2 regions of the Solibacillus sp. NPDC093137 genome follow, and region 2 is predicted to be linked to the other one. Evidence: riboswitches for the same ligand, from Rfam matches in the RefSeq annotation. Region 2 holds a riboswitch; the other holds the start of a gene.
The links. A riboswitch is a leader RNA that binds a small molecule or an ion and turns the genes downstream of it on or off. The one in region 2 is predicted to bind thiamine pyrophosphate.
Positions count from the first base shown of each region.

Region 1: it holds a riboswitch for thiamine pyrophosphate, as region 2 does, so the genes downstream of both, tenA (thiaminase II) here and thiT (energy-coupled thiamine transporter ThiT) in region 2, are expected to answer to the same signal.

Region 1 is NZ_JBNNVH010000001.1:232,710-240,037, forward strand. Features, by position in the region: gene ACQKN3_RS01130 (glycoside hydrolase family 18 protein) at 125-1,381, shown strand; gene ACQKN3_RS01135 (NAD(P)H-dependent flavin oxidoreductase) at 1,504-2,484, shown strand; TPP riboswitch at 2,622-2,720, shown strand; TPP riboswitch at 2,787-2,885, shown strand; gene tenA (thiaminase II) at 2,963-3,655, shown strand; gene thiM (hydroxyethylthiazole kinase) at 3,633-4,376, shown strand; gene thiD (bifunctional hydroxymethylpyrimidine kinase/phosphomethylpyrimidine kinase) at 4,373-5,185, shown strand; gene thiE (thiamine phosphate synthase) at 5,169-5,786, shown strand; gene ACQKN3_RS01160 (bifunctional 2',3'-cyclic-nucleotide 2'-phosphodiesterase/3'-nucleotidase) at 5,912-7,328, shown strand, end outside.
Region 2 is NZ_JBNNVH010000005.1:152,389-159,716, forward strand. Features, by position in the region: gene ACQKN3_RS16005 (AAA family ATPase) at 1-1,622, shown strand, start outside; gene ACQKN3_RS16010 (hypothetical protein) at 1,673-1,804, opposite strand; gene ACQKN3_RS16015 (DUF4870 domain-containing protein) at 1,873-2,205, opposite strand; TPP riboswitch at 2,321-2,429, shown strand; gene thiT (energy-coupled thiamine transporter ThiT) at 2,560-3,126, shown strand; gene map (type I methionyl aminopeptidase) at 3,314-4,066, shown strand; gene ACQKN3_RS16030 (polyphosphate kinase 2 family protein) at 4,239-5,081, shown strand; gene ACQKN3_RS16035 (GNAT family N-acetyltransferase) at 5,155-5,715, shown strand; gene ACQKN3_RS16040 (beta-class carbonic anhydrase) at 5,777-6,346, opposite strand; gene ACQKN3_RS16045 (hypothetical protein) at 6,511-6,711, opposite strand; gene ACQKN3_RS16050 (aminopeptidase) at 6,876-7,328, opposite strand, start outside.

The DNA of each region.
Region 1 (7,328 bases), on a different contig from region 2:
GTCATGGTTACTTATATATTTCTAACCTATCTTTCCGCATTAATACGGTATATAGTTCATAAATTAGTACATAGGAAAAGGAGGACGGACAATTCAAATTCATGTAGTACAACCGGGAGAATCATTGTGGGCAATCGCACAGGCTTATGGAACAACGGTGCAGAGTTTAGTGGAAGCCAACCAAATTCCGGAGCCGGCCCGGTTAGTGGTCGGGCAAGCATTGGTCGTTCCATTGAAAGGGCAGTATTATATTGTACAGCCAGGGGATAGTTTATGGTCAATTGGTCAACGTTTTCAGGTGAATTATTTAACGCTCGCACAAGCAAATGGCTTGAATCCAGATGCGTTGCTGATGATTGGCACCTCATTGTATATACCGGAACCAACTAAAAGGTCCGCAGAAATTTTGGCATATGTAGAACCAAGAGGCGATGAAATAAGTGATACGCTGCTCGACCAAGTTCGGGAGGCAAGTCCTTATTTAACGTATTTAGCTATTTTCAGTTTTGAAGCAAGACGGGATGGTTCATTAAAAGCGCCTACAATTAACCCATTACCGGAAATTGCTGAACAAAATAATACAGGAATAGCAATGGCAATCACTAATCTCGAGGATTATCAGTTTAGTGCTGAGCTAGCACGTGATATTTTCCAAAGTGTTGCTGTTCAAAATTTACTGCTGGACAATATCATTGCTGAAGCAAAGCGTATCGGAAATATTTCGGATATTCATTTTGATTTTGAACGGATTGCACGCGATCAGCGGGAAGCTTATAATAATTTCCTCCGAAGAGCTGTCGAGCGTATGCATGCGGAAGGATATACCGTTTCTACCGCATTGGCTCCAAAAACGAGAGCCGATCAGCCAGGGGAATGGTTTATGGGCCATGACTATAAGGCGCACGGCGAAATAGTGGATTTTGTTATGTTGATGACATATGAGTGGGGCTATTCTGCTGGACCTCCAATGGCCGTTTCTCCGCTGCCTCAAGTCGAACAAGTAGTACAATATGCATTAACAGAAATTCCTGCAAATAAAATTTTACTTGGGCAAAATTTGTATGGTTACGATTGGACATTACCTTTTGTACAAGGAGGAGATTACGCAGAAGCGATAAGCCCGCAACGTGCAATTGAAGTGGCCAAACGCTACAACGCAGCAATCCAATTTGACTATACAGCACAGGCACCCTACTTTAACTACTATGATGAGCAAGGGCGTTCACATATTGTCTGGTTTGAAGATGCACGTTCGATTCAGGCGAAGTTCGATTTAGTAAAGCGATTAAATTTGCGCGGAGTCGGCTATTGGAAGCTCGGTCTGCCATTCCCGCAAAATTGGCAGCTCATCGGGGCTAATTTTAATGTAGTGAAGAAATAGCAAAAAGGAAAGAAAGTCAGATGAAAAAACATCTGACTTTTTGATTGTCATCTAAATTAAGAAGGAGATTTTATTGAAGCTGATGAAGTATTAGTAGTAGCTGAATAAAAGGGGGATTATAGATGGGGAATATTCCGGAAATTTTAAAAAACTTACGTATCCCAGTGATCGGGGCACCATTGTTTATTATTAGCAATCCGAAATTGGTCATTGAACAATGTAAGGCAGGAATAGTCGGGTCAATGCCTGCGTTAAATGCAAGACCGGCAAGCCAGTTGGATGAATGGTTAGCTGAAATTACAGAGGAGTTGGCCAGCTATAATGCCAAAAATCCGGATCATCCGGCTGCGCCATTTGCCATTAATCAGATTGTTCATAAAACAAATGAACGTCTGGAACAGGATATGGAGCTTTGTGTGAAATATAAAGTTCCGATGATTATTACTTCACTTGGGGCACGTGAAGAAGTATTTGAGGCAGCACATCGTTATGGAGGCATCGTTTTCCATGATGTCATTAACAATCATTTTGCAAAAAAAGCGATTCAAAAAGGTGCAGACGGCATCATTGCTGTAGCAACAGGTGCAGGTGGCCATGCAGGTCAGCAAAGCCCATTTGCGCTTGTACAGGAAATCCGTGAATGGTTTGACGGCCCATTAGCTTTATCAGGATCAATCGCACGAGGACATTCGGTATTGGCTGCACAGGCGATGGGGGCTGATTTTGGCTATATCGGTTCACCATTCATCGCGACCGAAGAAGCGTTTGCTCGTCAAGAATATAAACAGATGATTGTTGATAGTACTGCAGAAGATATTGTATACAGCAATTTATTTACAGGGATTCACGGTAATTATTTGAAAGGTTCTATCATGAACGCGGGGATGGACCCGAGTAATTTAAAAGAAAGTGATCCTTCAGCAATGAACTTTAACGATAATACCGCAAAAGCCTGGAAAGATATTTGGGGCAGCGGGCAAGGAATTGGCGCGATTAAAGAGATTACTTCCACAAAACAATATGTCGATAAACTGGCCGAGGAATATGCTCAGGCTTATCAGGAACTGACTGGTAAAAGATCTGCAGTAACCCATCTACAATAGATGTCAGCGCATCATTAGTAACAAAATTTTTACTAACGATGCGCTATTTTGTGAATTTGTTATTGAACTATTAATTTCGTAATTTTGTGAATTCACTTGCCCGGGTCGAATTAATTTGTTACACTCGGGGTAATTAAATGCATTTGCGGGGGGACACAGCAGTGTTGAGAAGGTTAAAACCTGACCCTTAGAACCTGGCCGTTAATACGGACGTAGGGAGCAAAGTACACGCTATACATATGTACTTACTTTGGCTCCGCGTATCCTTTACGTGGAGTCTTTCTTTTGCAAATATACAAGCATTTGATTTGCGGGGGGACACATCAGTGTTGAGAAGGTTAAAACCTGACCCTTGGAACCTGGCCGTTAATACGGACGTAGGGAGCAATGAAAAGTGGTACGTACACTTTTTGGGGACGTCTCTCTATATGTTGAGACGTCTTTTTTGTGCTTCCGCCAACAAAAAGGAGGAGTAACAATGGGATTTTGTGAAAAAGTAAGGAAAGAAACGGATTTTTATTGGGAGGCTAGCTTCTATCATCCTTTTGTACAAGGGATTGCAGATGGGAGTCTACCGCTGGAGAAGTTTAAGTTTTATATGCTGCAGGATGCGTATTATTTAAAACATTATACGAAAGTATTAGCCCTTGCAGCTGCAAAAGCGACAACGGATGATGATGTTCAATATTTTCTGCAAACAGCAAAGTTTATCCATGATGCCGAGCTTGAGTTACACCGTACAACGTTTAAAGAATTAGGTGTGACTGTGGATGATTTAGAACAATTCGAACCGGCACCAGCAGCCTATAACTATGTGAGCCATATGTACAATGCAGTGCATAACGGAGATGTAGCAGAAGCATTTGCGGCAATCCTGCCATGCCCATGGCTGTATCAGGAAATTGGGCAAAGATTAAAAGATGCATGCCCGAATATACCTCTTTATGAACAGTGGATTGCATTATATGCTTCCGAGGAGATGCTTCAAAATATTGAAGTACAAAAATCGATGCTGGATCGATATGCGAAAGAACAACCTGCAAAGCTAAAAGTATTGCAGGAGCATTTTAAGAAAAGCTGTTATTACGAATGGATGTTCTGGGAGATGCCTTGGACAAAGCAAAGCTGGGAACAAGGGGTGTATATAAATGAGTCTGCAAGCAATTTATAATAAACAACCATTAGTTCATTGTATTACCAACTATGTTGTCGCAAATTTTACAGCGAATGGCTTGCTGGCGGTAGGAGCTTCACCAGTAATGGCGGATGCAATAGAAGAAGTGGGTGAAATGGCTGCCCAGGCCAATGCTTTGCTTTTAAACATGGGCACTTTGAATGAACGGACAATAGAGTCGATGAAGAAAGCAGGACTTAGCGCAAACATGCATAATACTCCGGTTGTTCTGGATCCAGTAGGTGTAGGGGCAACGAAGTTTCGAGCTGAGACAGCACAACAATTGCTCGACCTTTTAAAGATTAATGTAATCCGTTGCAATATTGGAGAAATGGCGGCTCTTGCGGGAGTAAATTGGGCGTCTAAAGGTGTGGATAGTGGCAAAGGAGATATCGATGTTGCAGTGACTGCCAAAAAGTTGGCTAATAACTATCAATGTATTGTGATCGTAACAGGAGAACAAGATGTTATTACTGATGGGATAAGAGTGGAATTTGTAGAGGGTGGTCATGAAAAGGTGACAAAAATGACGGGGAGTGGCTGCTTGCTTAGTGCCTTTTGTGCAGCGGTGCTTGCAAACAGTAAAGAACCGTTTGATGACTTACAAACGCTGCTGAATGAATATAAACAGGCAAGTGCCAATTCTGTTGCAGCTATAGGAACTTTCCACACAAATTTCTTGAATGAACTAGAAAATTTAGCGGAGGGACGACAATGATTACATGTACGATAGCAGGCTCGGATAGCGGTGGCGGTGCAGGCATCCAAGCCGATTTAAAAACGTTTCAGGAACTCCGTGTATTCGGTACATCAGTAATCACCGCATTAACCGCTCAAAATACTGAAGGAGTGCATGGAATTTTTCCGACAACGGCTGATTTCGTTCAAGCTCAGCTAAAGGCAGTACTTCAAGATTTCGACGTAAAGGCAATTAAAACAGGGATGCTGTTTAGTGCTGAAATTATCGAAGCCATTGTGATTTTACTAAAAAATACGGATATTCCGCTTATCGTTGATCCGGTCATGATTGCAAAAGGAGGTGCCAGTTTACTAGAACAGGAAGCAACAACGGCCCTTAAGGAAAAGTTATTGCCGCTTGCAACTGTTTGTACACCGAACATTCCGGAAGCGGAAATCCTGACTGGTTATACAATACAAAATGAAAAAGATATCAATTTAGCGGCGCAGCATCTATTAAGTCTAGGGCTGGAATGTGTAGTCATTAAGGGTGGTCATTTAAACAGTAAGCATGCGACAGATACGGTTTTCATTCGCGGGGAGCAACCATTTAAAATGAAAACCGAGAGAGTGGATACTAAGCATACCCATGGAACAGGATGTACATTTTCGGCAGCAATCACCGCGGAGATGGCAAAAGGCAGATCGATAGAGGCAGCCATAATAGAAGCAAAAAAATATGTGCAGCTGGCAATTCGTCATCCGCTCAATATTGGCAAAGGGTTTGGCCCGACAAATCATTTCGCCTATCATGAACAGCGGGGGTTGTGTGATGTCCATGTTTTTTGATTTAAATAAATATTTTATTATGGGAACAGTTAATTGTAAACGCGACCCACTGCTTGTTTTAGAAGAAGCGCTACAGGCAGGAATCACGATGTTCCAGCTGAGGGAAAAAGGCAAAAATGCTTTAAAAGGCGATGCGTATGCAGAGTTTGCGCGTCAATGCCAAAAGATATGCCAAACATATAAAGTACCATTCATTATCAATGATGATGTTGAACTTGCATTAACATTAAATGCAGATGGGATTCATGTAGGGCAGGAAGATACCGAAGTTGAAAAATTTAGATCTTTTGCGAAAAATAAAATCGTTGGAGTATCGGTTCATACAATGGAACAACTGGAATTTGCCATTGCAAATGGGGCGGATTATGCGGGAATTGGTCCAATTTATGAAACTTCCACAAAAGATGATGCGAGAGCACCGGTAGGGCTGACGTTACTGGAAGAAGCGAAATCTCAGTACCCTCAATTTCCGATTGTAGCAATTGGCGGAATCTCTGTTGAAAACAGTTTCATTGTTAGACAAACCGGAGTAAATGGAGTCGCCGTTATTTCTGCAATCAGTCATAGCGATAATATAAAAGAAGCTGTAAATTCACTGTAAGTTAAATTCTGTCATATAAGTACTATTTTAATTGGAATAACCTGTACCAAATTACTCTTTTCTACTATTCTGGCAATTTAGTATGATAGTTCTGTTATACACTACAGAATTTGGGAGTGAAAGAAATGTTGAAAAAACTATCTGCTTCAGCCCTAACGCTAACACTTTTAGCAAGTGGCATGTCAGCAGTTTCAGCGGCACCAGCATCTACGAATGAAGATATGACACGTGGAGAGTTTGTGAAGGCCGTAATTGATGCATTGGGAGTAGAGGTCGGTACGGGACAGTCTGTAAAATTCCAGGATGTACCTGAGTCGCTTAAGCCTTATATTGAAAAAGCGGTAGAATTAAAGTTAATTAAAGGAAAAACTCCAACTAAATTTGCACCAGACGAAAAATTGACACGTACTCATGCTTTCCTTATTGCGGCGAGAGGATTACAAGATGAGGAAACATATTCTGAAAAGGTATTGGATCAGTTTAAAGATGCAAACAAAATTGGACAAGGCAATCGCCAGGAAATGGCCAAAGCCGTAGCAACAGGCTTACTGACAGGCTTTAATGACGGAACGATTCGCCCGAACGATTTTGTAACAAAAGCACAGATGCAAAAAATTCTTCAGCGCTTTTTGGAAGAATACAGTCCTGTAAAAGCAAATACGACGGTTTCTTTACGTATTTTAGGCACGACGGATATTCATACTAATATTGTAAACTATGATTATTACAAAGATACTCCAACGAACAGTTTAGGTTTGGCAAAAACTGCGCTGCTAATCGAAAAGGCACGTGAGGAAAATCCAAATACAGTGCTGTTTGACAATGGAGATGCAATACAAGGAACACCACTTGGCTCATATATTCAGTCCGTAACGAAATTAAAAGACGGGGAAGTTCACCCATCGATTGCGGCCATGATCGCACTTGATTATGATGTAGCGACATTCGGTAACCACGAGTTTAACTACGGTTTGGAATTTCTTGATGAAGTAACAGATGATGCCCCATTCCCGTATGTTAATGCCAATGTGCGCAATGCAGCGACAAAGGAATTAATGTATAAGCCATATGTTATGATTGAAAAAGATGTAGTTGATTCAAACGGTGAAAAAACGACAATTAATATTGGGGTAACAGGTATTGTACCACCTCAAATTTTAAAATGGGATAAAGCAAATTTAGAAGGAAAAGTGACAGTTGATGATTCCGTAGAGGCTGTTAAAACAGTCGTTCCGCAAATGAAAGAAGCAGGAGCGGATGTTGTCGTAGTACTTTCACACTCAGGTATGGGAGATGCTACACATGAAAATGGCGAAGAGGATGTATCGTATTTGCTATCTACAATTGAAGATGTGGATGCAATCATTACTGGGCATGCCCATGGCGTATTCCCTGGTAAAGTGGATAGCTCTATAACAAATGTGGATATTGAAAAAGGAACAATGAACGGCAAGCCGATTGTTATGGCCGGTAAATTCGGTAGCCATTTAGGGGTCATTGATCTAGAGCTTGAGAAAAAAGACGATGCATGGGATGTTACAA
Region 2 (7,328 bases):
AGAAACAAGTTGCTGATGAAGCACAACAGAAGCTGCAAAATATGGAGCAGCAAATACGCAGCAACCAGGCAGCCTTTCTTGCAGCATCACTACAGCACGGGGCAGCATGTCCTGTTTGTGGAAGCACAGAGCACCCAGCCATTCATAACAGCGAAGCAGTTGTAATTGATGACAATGCATTGGCACAGCTGCGTCATGAAGGAAATCGGGCGATGCAAAGCTTTTACCAGGTCAATTCGAAATTTGATGTGGAAAAGGCAACGTTGGAACAAAAAAGAAGTGCGCTTCAGTTACTTGACGCTGAGCTTTCACAATTACATGAGTATGAACAGCAATTGGCCGTACTGACTGCGCAGTTGACAAAGCAAAAACAGCAGCAGGCACAGCTTATCAATGAAAAGAAAACGATGGCACAGCTTTCAGAAAATAAAGAAGTGCTGCAAGGTCGCATTGAAAAAGGGCAGCAATATGTAATCGATATTGATAAACAATATGCGCAGGAAAAAGGGAAGCTTGAGCAAAGTGAGCAGTCATTATTGCCTCAGTTTTCTAGATTGGATGAAGTAACACAAGAATTGGCGAGCCAGCAGCAAAAACATCGCCATTTGAAACTTGCAATTCAAAATGCACTTGAAGCGATGCAAAAAATCCAATTGGATGAAAAATCTTGTGAAGTAAACCATCTCCATGCGAAAAATCTTGTAACAGAAAAACAGCAGGAATCTCTTTTAGCGCAAAAAGCATTTGAATCAGCATTGGAGCAGGAAGGTTTCGACTTGGAAACGTATAAGACTGTGTTACTGCCTTTAAATGTACAGCAGCAAATTCAGGATGCGGTTGAAGCGTACAAACAAAGTGTTCATACATTATCTGTTCAAATTGCTGAGGAAGAACCTTTGCTCGAAGGAAAAGAACGAGCTGATTTAACAGAATGTGAGCAACTGATTCATGAGCTGAATGAGCAGATCGAGGCACAGTATTCGAAAATGACATTGATCCAGTCCTATGTGGAGCAATGTGAGGAGACGCGCGATAAACTTGACCAATCCGCACAGCAGATTGAAAGCTATAAAGCGAAACTGATGCAAGTCGAACATGTTTATAATTTAATTCGCGGTCAAAATGATGCGAAGATTTCATTTGAGCGGTTTGTACAAATCGGCTATTTGGAAAAAGTGACGCATGCGGCAAATGAACGTTTGCGTGTCTTATCAAATGGCCAATACTTCCTGAAATCTACAGGAAGGAAAGAAGGAAATGCCCAAAGCGGACTCAGCATCGATGTATATGACAGTCATACAGGGCAAACGCGGGATGTAAAAACACTGTCCGGTGGTGAAAAATTCAATGCCTCACTTTCATTAGCTTTAGGAATGGCCGATGTTATTCAAAGTGTTCAAGGAAGTGTGCATATCGATACGATGTTTATTGATGAAGGATTCGGTACTTTGGATGAGGAAGCGTTAAGAAGAGCGATCGATATATTAATCGATCTTCAGCAAACAGGGCGCTTAATCGGCGTCATTTCCCATGTGGCCGAATTAAAAGCAGCAATGCCAGCTATTTTGCAAGTACAAAAGCTAAAAGAAGGCTACAGTAAAACTGAGATTATTATTAAGTAAGAAAAAAAACACATTTCCCTCCAGTTAAAGTGGGAAATGTGTTTTTTGCGTCAACGTTTTGGAGTTCGTCGTGAAGTTGCTGGTTGGGGTGTAGTTTTTTTGTTGTCCATCATTTTTTTAATGATCGGATACACGATTGGTCCATATTTAATTGCTGTTTTAATGAGTTTTTTTAATTTCATTAGTAAACACTCCTTAACGAATACATTTCGTATAAAAAATATACCCAAAGATGGAGCGTTCATAAACATTAACGTAAAACTTTAATCGCTTGAGCTAAATTCCATATCGCCAGGATAAACGTAATAACAACTAAAAAAATAAATCCGATAAAATGCGAACTAATAAAAAAGTCCTGAATGCTCAAGATCAAAGTGTCATTCCAGGAAAGAACGGAAGTGAAAAAGTAAATCATATAAAAAATCCCTAACAGTATCGGTATGAGTTGGGTAATAAAAGCTTTTTTAGAATGGCCTTTAACGGCATCATCTTTCGTAACAATAAATATAATTAACGGTAAAATAAACGGTGCAAAATAAAAGCTCAAATAGCTCAGTGCACTTAAACCTTTCGATTGATCCATTATTTATCACTCCTTCGTATCTAGTATATGTAATTCTATTACGTTTCAAAATAATAGCTGTTGAAAGTTGTAAAAATATTCGTTACAATGAGCATGTTCAAACAATAAAAATTAGATGTACCACAAGGGGTGCCGAGAAAGTCGGCTGAGATTGTGCACGGGATTGCACTGACTCTTTGAACCTGTAAGTTAGCACTTGCGTAGGGATGTGGATAGAATCCGACTGTTCAAACGATAGTCAGGCTTTTGTCCTGATTATCGTTTTTTACTTTTTCTAAATACCTAGAAGAAGTAAAAGTTCCATTCTATCCCTCTTCACTTTTGTTACATCGGATAAAAGAAAGGGGCATTGTTATGGACAGAAAGAAATTATTGATGATGGTGGAGATAGCGATATTTGCTGCCATCGGACTTGTGTTGGATCAAGTATCATTTAAAATGTGGGCACAAGGCGGGTCAATCAGCTTTGTTATGGTACCGATCATGTTAATGGCCATTCGTTGGGGATTAACAGCAGGACTTGCAACAGGCTTGCTGATCGGCGTGATGCAAATGATGTTCGGTGCATACATTGTACACTGGCTTCAGGCTATTTTAGATTACGGTCTTGCATTTACAGTAGTAGGGTTAGCGGCAATTGTAAGAAAGCCGTTATTAGAGGCTGCACAATCGCTCAATAAAGTGAAAATGGCATTTTATATCGTCATTGGGGCACTTATAGGTGGTGCTTTAAGATTTGTATCGCACTTGCTTGCAGGTGTCGTGTTCTTTAAAGAATATGCAGGCGATGATAATGTATGGGCCTATTCAATTATCTACAACAGTACTTATATGGTACCTGCTACTATACTTACGGCAATTATCGCAGTTGTTTTATTCACATCTGCACCTCGTTTACTGCAAAAAGTAAAAACAACATAACGAATAGAAAACTCAAAGCTTGCAGTGAGGAATACTTTTCCTGCTGCAAGTTTTTTCATATTAATAGTAGAAAGTTGTACTAAATTAGTAATTAAACGGCAAATTTTAAAATCCTTGAACAATTACAACCGATTTTAAGTATGCTATAGTTAAGGATAGACATTGTTTAAGAGGAAGGAAGTTACACATGATTGTTACTACTCAAGAAGAAATCCAGGCGTTTAAAAAAATTGGACGCATTTGTGCTGAAATTCGTGAGGCGATGAAAGCTGCGACAGTACCTGGCGTGACAACGAAAGAATTAGATGAAATTGCAGGCCGTATGTTTGCGGAAGCAGGCGCGGTTTCGGGTCCTAAAGGTGAATACGATTTTCCGGGATATACATGCATTTCAGTAAATCACGAAGTTGCACATGGTATTCCAGGTAACAAGGTTATTCAGGAAGGCGATATCGTAAACATTGATGTTTCGGGCTCTTTAAACGGGTATTTTGCAGATACAGGTATTTCATTTGTTGTTGGTGAAGGTTATGAAGATAAAGAAAAACTTTGCACTGTAGCAAAATCAGCATTTGATCGTGCAATGACAAAGGTGAAAGCAGGTTCAAAATTAAATCAAATCGGTAAAGCAGTAGAGCGTGAAGCACGTGAACACGGGTTGACAGTAATTATGAACTTAACAGGTCATGGCTTAGGTAAATCATTACACGAAGAGCCAAACCATGTATTGAACTATTATGATGCTTGGGATACAACAATCATGAAAGAAGGCATGGTGTTGGCAGTAGAGCCGTTTATTTCGGCGAAGGCTGAGCATATCGTAGAATCAGGTGACGGCTGGACATTCATTACACCGGACAAATCATTAGTTGCCCAAATCGAACACTCGATTATCGTAACTAAAGACAAACCGATTATTTTAACAACATTAGAAGATTAAGTTATAAACGTGGGTGCATATATAAGTGCGCCCGCTTTTTTTTGTTCTATCAAAACAAGGCTTCAACATAAAATAATCAAACGATTCAAATAAATGACTGCAACAATTACCAATTCCATGCACTTTCAAGTAAAATATACATAAATAACCGGAGTAGGGGAGGCAGCACTATTTGAAAAAGCTAAAAGATATGGATTTATCGCAAAAACTGGAGAAAGAGGTCTATAAGAAGCAATTGAAAGCTTTACAATACGAAATGCTAAACGCCCAGCAATTTTTATTCAACAATAAAATAGGCCTTATTATTGCATTTGAAGGTATGGATGCAGCGGGCAAAGGGGGAGCGATCAAGCGCCTAACTGAACGTATCGATCCGCGCGGGTTAATGGTATGGCCCATCTCAGCCCCGCAGCCCCATGAAATGCGGTATCATTATATGCAACGTTTCTGGAGAAAGTTGCCGCAGCATGGCCAAATCGCAATTTTCGACCGTTCCTGGTATGGGCGGGTACTTGTGGAGCGCATAGAAGGATTTGCTGAAGAGACAGAGTGGAAACGCGCTTATGAAGAAATTAATAGCTTTGAGAAACAATTGACAGATGAAGATTATATAATGATTAAATTTTGGATCCATATCGATTCCGATGAACAACTTAAACGTTTTAATGAAAGAGCAGCCGATCCGTATAAATCATGGAAATTGACGGCTGAAGATTGGCGGAATCGTGATAAATTTGATTTATATTGTGAGGCAGCCGATGAAATGTTCGAAAAAACCAATTCGGAAGACGCCCCTTGGCACTTAATAGCAGGGAACGACAAAAACTATGCACGTGTTCAAGTACTAAAAGAAACAGTTGCCCATATAGAAAAAGAAGTTACAAAACGGGGCATGAAGCTTACGAACATTTTCGAAAAAGGTAATGAAACAGCTCCAGATAAAGAAAAAACGGAATTTATAGATATAAAGCCAAAGCCTGTAAAATCAAAAAAGAAAAAGTTGAAAAAACGGTAGGCGAGCTTTGAAATGAAATGAAGGTGGTTCAATGAAAAGCTTATTCAAGCTATTTCACAAGAAGGAGGGTCCAATGGTTCAACTTATTGGGCAACAATGTTCGCTTCGCACATTCACCCCGTCCGATGCGAAAGGATTGGCAAAATTACTAAGAGACAATAAAATGTATTGGTCCGAATTTGAACCATTACATCGAGATGAATTTTATACGGAACAAGTACAGTATAATAAAATTTTGGAAAGCATACATTTGCTGCAAACAAACCGTGAATTTTCTTTCGGGATTTTTTACAATGCAACAGGTCAATTAATCGGACATATTTCACTCTACTCAATTAAACGTTTACCTTATTCAAGTGGTTATATCGGCTATTCAATGGATGAGAATTTCACAGGTAAAGGAATTGTTACAGAAGCGGTACGTATAGTAATGGAATTCGCTTTTATTACATTAAATCTTCACCGAATAGAGGCATATGTTGCACCACAAAATTCAGCTTCGATTCGTGTATTGGAAAAATCGGGTTTTACAAGAGAAGGATTATTGCGAGAGCTTTTGTATATAAACGGTAAATGGGTCGACCATTATATGTACGCCATTTTGCAGCGGGAATATAAAGGGACGACAATATAAAAAAGCGACAGTGCTCACTCCAGTAGTTAATTAAAGGGCACTGTCGCTTATTATTTAAATTTTATTTTTGGTCAACTGTGCCGTCCGTTACTAAATCCAGCTTTCCTGTTGCAGGGTCGATAATAAGACCATGTATAGGAACACCTTTTGGCATTAGTGGATGTGTTCTAACTAAATCAACACTTTTTAATACACTTGTTTCAACATCCCCAAAACCGCATAACCATTCTTTTAAATCAAATCGAGCGTAATTGATGACATCAATCGTTTCCTGTTTAACCCCTCGTTCAAGCATATGACCGATCATTACGTTCGGATCAACTGCACTCATCCCGCAGTCGTAGTGGCCGATAATATAGACTTCATCCGCCTGTAATTCATAAACTGCTACAAGTAAGCTACGCATAATCCCGCCGAACGGGTGATTTACGATTGCCCCTGCACTTTTTACAACTTTTACATCCCCATTGCGCAAATTCATTGCTTTTGGTAGTAATTCAACTAAACGTGTATCCATACAAGTTAAAACAACAATTTTTTTATCAGGATATTTTGTTGTAGCATACTGCTCATATTGTTTTTCATCTACGAATTTTCCGTTAAACTCTAAAATTGTTTGTAATGCAGACATTTGTTCTTCAAACCCCTTTCGATTCTATTATATTTTAAAATATTTTTTAGATAATTCAAACAAATGCGCATTAATAAAGTTAAATTTCTACTAAATAGAGAGAAGTATAGCAAAAATCCGCTACCCACAAAAAACAACCACCCTATGAGTGGTTGTAAAAAACTTTAATGATGATGGTGGCCATCCAATGATTTTTCGTTTGGCGCAAATGCGTTTGCCTTTGAATCTACTATAACAGAGTCGTGTGATTGTAAACCAATACGTAAGTACATAATAAACATAAATAAGAATACAAGAAGTATTACCGTAAATCCTAACACTATCGTATAAAAGTCAGATAAGAACGGATAATGGTGATCAAACATTATAAAAACTCCTCTCTATTTTAGTGATAACAATCATTAACCAATTATAACCTAATAAATTGGAACATTGTAGGGTAATTTAGTTAGTTAATGTAGAAAAAAATGTAAATATGGCGACATCTTGAAATTTTATTTATCTGTAAAAGAAGGATGCGATACAGCTGTTAAAATGCCCAATTCCCATTACGGAAAACGGCTTCAGCTTGTCCATCTGCTGTAATTCCGTCAATATTCATCTGTTCAGAGCCGATCATGAAGTCGACATGTGTAATACTTTCGTTTAAACCGTTAGCTTTTAACTCATCACGAGACATTGACTTTCCGCCTTCGATACAAAATGCATAGGCGCTGCCGATTGCCAAATGGTTTGATGCATTTTCATCGAATAATGTATTGTAAAATAAAATATTCGACTGTGAAATTGGAGAATGGAATGGAACAAGTGCCACTTCCCCTAAATAATGTGAGCCCTCATCTGTAGCAACTAGATTTTTTAACACTTCTTCACCTTGCTCGGCCTCTACTTTAACAATGCGCCCATTTTCAAATGTGAGTTTGAAGTTATCGATAATATTACCGCCATAGCTTAATGGTTTTGTACTAGATACATACCCGTT